DNA from 3 places in the Streptomyces sp. NPDC057543 genome. Region 2 is predicted to be linked to each of the others. Evidence: predicted binding sites of a transcription regulator. Region 2 holds the regulator's gene; each other region holds the start of a gene.
The links. The regulator HrcA, encoded in region 2, represses chaperone genes, less so after heat shock. The targets are predictions, from matches to a motif close to TTNGCACTCNGNNNNNCNGAGTGCNAA.
Positions count from the first base shown of each region.

Region 1: a site for HrcA is predicted at 1,421-1,447, ahead of groL (chaperonin GroEL). Genes of this name have one in related genera too.
Region 3: a site for HrcA is predicted at 1,060-1,086, ahead of groES (co-chaperone GroES). Genes of this name have one in related genera too.

Region 1 is NZ_JBHVFF010000028.1:11,466-13,732, forward strand. It holds gene groL (chaperonin GroEL) at 1-1,258, opposite strand, end outside; gene ACFU8Q_RS07745 (cold-shock protein) at 1,635-1,841, opposite strand.
Region 2 is NZ_JBHVFF010000466.1:765-3,031, forward strand. It holds gene dnaJ (molecular chaperone DnaJ) at 1-480, opposite strand, end outside; gene hrcA (heat-inducible transcriptional repressor HrcA) at 481-1,497, opposite strand; gene ACFU8Q_RS39810 (MBL fold metallo-hydrolase) at 1,693-2,267, shown strand, end outside.
Region 3 is NZ_JBHVFF010000165.1:16,177-18,443, reverse strand. It holds partial or broken gene ACFU8Q_RS25350 (polysaccharide deacetylase family protein) at 1-168, shown strand, start outside; gene ACFU8Q_RS25345 (DUF6234 family protein) at 446-919, opposite strand; gene groES (co-chaperone GroES) at 1,238-1,546, shown strand; gene groL (chaperonin GroEL) at 1,646-2,267, shown strand, end outside.

The DNA.
Region 1 (2,267 bases), on a different contig from region 2:
CCTGGAGCAGAGCCACGCCACCACCGGCGACGATGCCCTCCTCGACGGCGGCCTTGGCGTTGCGCACCGCGTCCTCGATGCGGTGCTTGCGCTCCTTGAGCTCGACCTCGGTCGCGGCACCGGCCTTGATGACGGCCACGCCGCCGGCCAGCTTCGCGAGGCGCTCCTGGAGCTTCTCGCGGTCGTAGTCCGAGTCGGAGTTCTCGATCTCGGCACGGATCTGGTTGACGCGACCCTGAACCTGGTCGGTGTCACCGGCGCCGTCGACGATCGTCGTCTCGTCCTTGGTGATGACGACCTTGCGGGCGCGGCCGAGCAGGTCGAGACCGGCGTTCTCCAGCTTGAGGCCGACCTCCTCGGAGATGACGGTGCCACCGGTGAGGATGGCGATGTCGCCGAGCATGGCCTTGCGGCGGTCACCGAAGCCCGGGGCCTTGACGGCGACGGACTTGAAGGTGCCACGGATCTTGTTGACGACCAGGGTCGACAGGGCCTCGCCCTCGACGTCCTCGGCGATGATCAGCAGCGGCTTGCCGGACTGCATGACCTTCTCCAGCAGCGGAAGGAGGTCCTTCACGTTGCTGACCTTGGAGTTCACGATCAGGATGTACGGGTCGTCCAGCGACGACTCCATGCGCTCCATGTCCGTGGCGAAGTACGCCGAGATGTAGCCCTTGTCGAAGCGCATACCCTCGGTGAGCTCCAGCTCCAGACCGAAGGTCTGGGACTCCTCGACGGTGATGACGCCTTCCTTGCCGACCTTGTCCATGGCCTCGGCGATGAGCTCGCCGATCTGGGTGTCGGCGGCGGAGATGGAGGCGGTCGAAGCGATCTGCTCCTTGGTCTCCACGTCCTTGGCCTGCTCCAGGAGGGCGGCGGAGACGGCCTCGACGGCCTTCTCGATGCCCCGCTTGAGGGCCATCGGGTTGGCACCCGCGGCGACGTTGCGCAGGCCCTCGCGGACGAGAGCCTGGGCGAGAACGGTGGCGGTGGTCGTACCGTCGCCGGCGACGTCGTCCGTCTTCTTGGCGACCTCCTTGACCAGCTCCGCACCGATCTTCTCGTACGGGTCCTCCAGCTCGATCTCCTTGGCGATGGACACACCATCGTTGGTGATCGTGGGGGCGCCCCACTTCTTCTCAAGGACGACGTTGCGACCCTTGGGGCCAAGGGTGACCTTGACGGCGTCGGCGAGCTGGTTCATGCCGCGCTCGAGACCGCGCCGGGCCTCCTCGTCGAACGCGATGATCTTGGCCATGTGAAGTGGTCCTCCCGGACAGGGGTGGATTGCTCCGGACCGAGTGGCGCCCGCGACGGACGGCCTGCCTGACCGGTGGTTCCTTGCCCCACCGGACCTGCGGGCCTCACCGGCCCGGTCCAAGTTCTGTCACTCTCACCTGGAGAGTGCTAACGCCAATGATTAGCACTCGACCCCGGAGAGTGCAAGCGTCCGCCTCGGGATGTGGACAACGACGGCCCCCCTCGGACAGCCCCGGACACACGACACGCAGACGCGCGTCGCACGGACACGGGCGCTCGGACACACAGACGCGCGGAGGGTCCGTACCCCAGGGGTACGGACCCTCCGTGCGTGAGTAGTGCGTGAGTATTGTCGTTGGCCGACCGCGTCGAGCTCAGCCGACGGCGAGCTTGACCATGTCCGCCTGCGGCCCCTTCTGGCCCTGCGAGATCTCGAATTCAACTCGCTGACCCTCTTCGAGGGTGCGGTACCCGTCCATCTGGATCGCGCTGTAGTGGACGAAAACATCCGCACCACCGTCGACCGCGATGAAGCCGTACCCCTTCTCCGCGTTGAACCACTTGACGGTGCCCTGAGCCATGCCTAACTCCCCTATTACTGGCCCTTGCACAGGACCGCACTTCGCGGACCCGGGTCAGAACTCACCCTCCGACAGGAGAGGGTGCGTGCGCCGGAACGCGTCGACCGCGGCCGAATGTATCTGCCCAACTGCCCTCTGCAACAGGTCAATCGGACGAGAATTCTGGGCAGCACCGAACGCCCGATTATGAGGAATTCATGAGATTCCAGGGCAAGTCGGGCCGGGCAAAGGTGACTTATGGCGCAAGGAGATCGACTACTTTGGCTGCTTCTTGTCGTGGCCGGGCGCATTCTCATATGCGGGCGGCACGGGCAGCTGGGGGGACTTCCCACACTGTACCGCGCTCAACCATGCAGAATTGCCCCCTCCGCTTCTCTCGCAGAGGGGGCAATTCCGGTGACACGTCGAAGGCGGCGAAAGCCGGCC
Region 2 (2,267 bases):
ACAGGTCTGGGCGGAGGTGCCGGGTGCGGCGCCCTCGCCGTTGCAGGTCGTACAGACGACCGCCGTGTCGACCTGGATGTCCTTCGTGGTGCCGAACGCGGCCTCGGCGAGATCGATCTCCAGCCGGATCATCGCGTCCTGGCCGCGCCGGGTGCGCGAACGGGGTCCACGCTGCGACGACGTACCGAAGAACGCGTCCATGATGTCGGAGAAGTTGCCGAAGCCACCCTGTCCGAATCCGCCCGCGCCACCGCCGCCGGAGGCGGACAGCGGGTCACCGCCGAGGTCGTAGACCTGCTTCTTCTGCGCGTCCGACAACACCTCGTAGGCGGCGTTGATCTCCTTGAACCGCTCCTGGGTCTTCGGATCGGGGTTCACATCCGGATGCAGCTCGCGAGCGAGCCGCCGGAATGCCTTCTTGATCTCATCCTGAGATGCGTCGCGGCGCACGCCGAGTACGGCGTAGTAGTCCGTGGCCACTTACGACTCCGCCAGGATCTGTCCGACGTAACGTGCCACTGCGCGTACCGCTCCCATCGTTCCGGGGTAGTCCATGCGGGTCGGTCCGACCACGCCGAGTTTGGCGACTGCCTCGTCGCCCGAACCGTAGCCGACCGCGACGACGGACGTGGAGTTGAGCCCCTCGTGGGCGTTCTCGTGCCCGATTCGTACGGTCATGCCCGAGTCCTTGGCCTCGCCGAGCAGCTTCAGCAGCACGACCTGCTCCTCCAGTGCCTCCAGCACCGGCCGGATCACCACAGGGAAGTCGTGCCCGAAGCGGGTGAGGTTGGAGGTGCCGCCGATCATCAGCCGCTCCTCCGTCTCCTCGACGAGGGTTTCGAGCAGGGTGGAGAGCACGGTGGAGACCGTTCCCCGGTCCTCGCTCTCGAATGAGTCCGGCAGATCCTGCACCAATTGCGGGACATCCGCGAAGCGGCGCCCGACGACCCGGCTGTTGAGCCGGGCCCGCAGATCGGCGAGAGACGTCTCACCGAACGGGGCGGGGCAGTCGATCATGCGCTGTTCGACCCGGCCGGTGTCCGTGATCAGCACGAGCATCAGCCGGGCGGACGCCAGCGACAGCAGCTCCACATGCCGCACCGTGGACCGGGTCAGCGAGGGGTACTGCACGATGGCGACCTGCCGGGTCAGCTGCGCGAGCAGCCGTACGGTGCGACCCACGACGTCGTCGAGGTCGACCGCGCCGTCGAGGAAGTTGTGAATGGCACGGCGTTCCGGCGACGAGAGGGGCTTGACGCCCGCGAGCTTGTCGACGAAGAGCCGGTAGCCCTTGTCCGTCGGGATACGTCCCGCACTGGTGTGGGGCTGGGCGATGAAGCCCTCGTCCTCCAGCACCGCCATGTCGTTGCGGACGGTGGCCGGAGAGACCCCCAGCTTGTGCCGCTCGGTGAGCGCCTTGGAACCCACGGGCTCCTCGGTGCCGACATAGTCCTGGACGATGGCGCGCAGCACTTCGAGTCTGCGTTCGCTGAGCATCGCGCACACCTCCAGCTGTGTTCCTCGTGGTTCTCGGGCCGTTCCTGGTTCATTCCCAGGAATCCGCCTGGCACTCTGTCGTCGCGAGTGCCAGCAACCCCCCGGCCAGTGTACGGCGGCCGAGTGGGGGCCTAGCAAGGGCGACCGGCCACGCTACCCCGAGACCGCGCAGGTCGTTGCCGATAGCGTCGCGGTATGGATGCCTCTTGGGAAGAGTTCGGCTGGGAGCGACTCGGTCACGGAATGGGCCGCCGGCGCCTTCCCGGATGGGATGCGACCGTCGCACTGGTGGTCGGGGCGGAGGGAGTTCTGCTCTACGACACCGGATCGACACTCCGCGAAGGCGCCGAAGTACGGGCTCAGGCACAGGCCCTGCTCGGCCGCAAGGTGACGCATATCGCACTCAGCCACCCGCACTTCGACCATGTGCTGGGCACCGCGGCGTTCTCCGGCGCCCAGGTGTACGGGGCGGTCGGCATGGCGGGCCTGCTGAAGTCCGGGGCGGACGCCCTGTACGCCTCCGCGGTACGCCACGGCGTGTCCGAGCACGACGCGGCGGAGGCCACCGGAGTCGTGGTGGCGCCGCACCACGAGGTGTGCGGTGAGTGGACGCTCGATCTGGGGGGCGGCCGCCAGGTGCTGCTGGCGAACGTGGGCCCCGCCCACAGCGGCCACGACCTGGCAGTGCTCGTGCCCGGCTCCCCCGCCGTGGTGCTCTGCGGGGACCTGGTCGAGGAGTCCGGCGAACCGCAGGCGGGCCGGGACACGGT
Region 3 (2,267 bases), on a different contig from region 2:
ATGGAGTGGCGTGAGGTGGACCAGGACCTGCACCCCGGCGACATCATCCTCACGCACTTCCGGGGCCGCAAGGACTGGGGTGCCGACATGGCCGACCTGGTCCGCGCGGTCATGAAGACCGTCACGGACAAGGGGTACGCCGTGGCCCGGCTGGAGGACTACGTATGAGAAGGGCGTACCGGGTGCTCGTCGGCCTGCTGGCAGCCGGTGCGCTCCTGACCGGCACCGCCGGGTGCGCGCAGTCGGTCGCCCCGATCGAACGGCTGGGCCGCAAGGCCGCACAGAAGGTGACCCGCCCGGCGCCGACCCCCGCGGTGGGCCCGCAGGCGCATCCGAACGGCTCCCGGGACGATCGCAGCGGCCGCAGTGACCGGCGTGACCGTGGTGGCCATGGTGATCACGGCGATCACGGGGCATCGGGGGCGCTGGTCGTCATCGCCTGCCCTCAGCCGCCGGAGTCCAGGCACTCGTGGTTGTCGCCGCCGCTGAGGCACTGGCGGCCGGACCGGCCGGGATGGTCCGAAGGGGTGGCGGCCGGCGCCGGGTGCGCGCGGCGGTAGTCCTCGTGCCCGACCTGCACCGCCGCCACGCACAGCAGGAGCACGACCGGGATCTGGAGCGCCCCCGCCCAGGGCCAGTTCTCGCGGATCAGCACCACGGCGATCAGTGCGACCGCCACCGCGATCCCGCCGAGGACGAGGACGGGCGTCCAGTCCATCGGCGGCGGGCCCGACGTCTCCGAAGCGCCGGGGTCCCACCGCGACAGGGCCAGGGAGTGGGCGGCGACCGCGCAGATCAGCCCCTCCAGGAGCACCAGCAGCAGACCCAGCGCCACATCGAGACAGCCGTTCACGGCGCGCGAGCCGTGCCGGGGCCGCAGGGCCCGCGGAGCCGACTGCCGGTACGGAGATTCGGTCATGTTCACACGGTCGTACGGAACGCCGCGGTCCGTACGACCGTTGTCCCAGTGTTGTCCGGACTGTTGTCCGGGCGGTGCCCCGGTCGGCGCGGGGCTCGGGGCGGGGAGCAGGGCGCCGGTGGACGCCACGACCGCGTGAATTGGCACTCCGCTTGACCGAGTGCTAATCGCGGTCATAGTCTCGGTGCTGGCACTCACCACTGGAGAGTGCCAGCAGTACTGTGCGACTGGCAGGTCCGGCACCCGCGACGACGGATCCACCTGGTCGCCACCCAAAGACTGTTACCCCGTGAGATCTCCGAAGGGGGAGACCGGATCGTGTCGACCGCCAGCACCAAGGTTGCGATCAAGCCGCTCGAGGACCGCATTGTGGTCCAGCCGCTCGACGCCGAGCAGACCACGGCCTCCGGCCTGGTCATTCCGGACACCGCCAAGGAGAAGCCCCAGGAGGGCGTCGTCCTGGCCGTGGGCCCGGGCCGCTTCGAGAACGGCGAGCGCCTTCCGCTCGACGTCAAGACCGGCGACGTCGTGCTCTACAGCAAGTACGGCGGCACCGAGGTGAAGTACAACGGCGAGGAGTACCTCGTCCTCTCGGCCCGCGACGTGCTCGCGATCGTCGAGAAGTAATTCACCCACGTTTGCTTCTGTTCTGCGCCCCTGGCCCCCTGCGAATAACCAGCCGGGTGGTCGGGGGCGCAGTTCGTTCGAGAGGAAAGCTCAGCAGCCATGGCGAAGATCCTGAAGTTCGACGAGGACGCCCGTCGCGCCCTTGAGCGCGGCGTCAACAAGCTTGCCGACACGGTCAAGGTGACGATCGGCCCCAAGGGCCGCAACGTCGTCATCGACAAGAAGTTCGGCGCACCCACCATCACCAACGACGGTGTCACCATCGCGCGCGAGGTCGAGCTCGACGACCCGTACGAGAACCTCGGTGCCCAGCTGGTGAAGGAGGTGGCGACCAAGACCAACGACGTCGCGGGTGACGGTACGACCACCGCCACCGTGCTGGCCCAGGCGCTCGTCCGCGAGGGTCTGCGCAACGTCGCCGCGGGTGCTTCCCCGGCCGCCCTGAAGAAGGGCATCGACGCCGCGGTCAAGGCCGTCTCCGACGAGCTCCTCGCGACCGCCCGTCCGATCGACGACAAGACCGACATCGCCGCCGTGGCCGCGCTCTCCGCGCAGGACCCGCAGGTCGGCGAGCTCATCGCCGAGGCGATGGACAAGGTCGGCAAGGACGGTGTCATCACCGTCGAGGAGTCCAACACCTTCGGCCTGGACCTCGACTTCACCGAGGGCATGGCCTTCGACAAGGGCTACCTGTCCCCGTACATGGTGACCGACCAGGAGC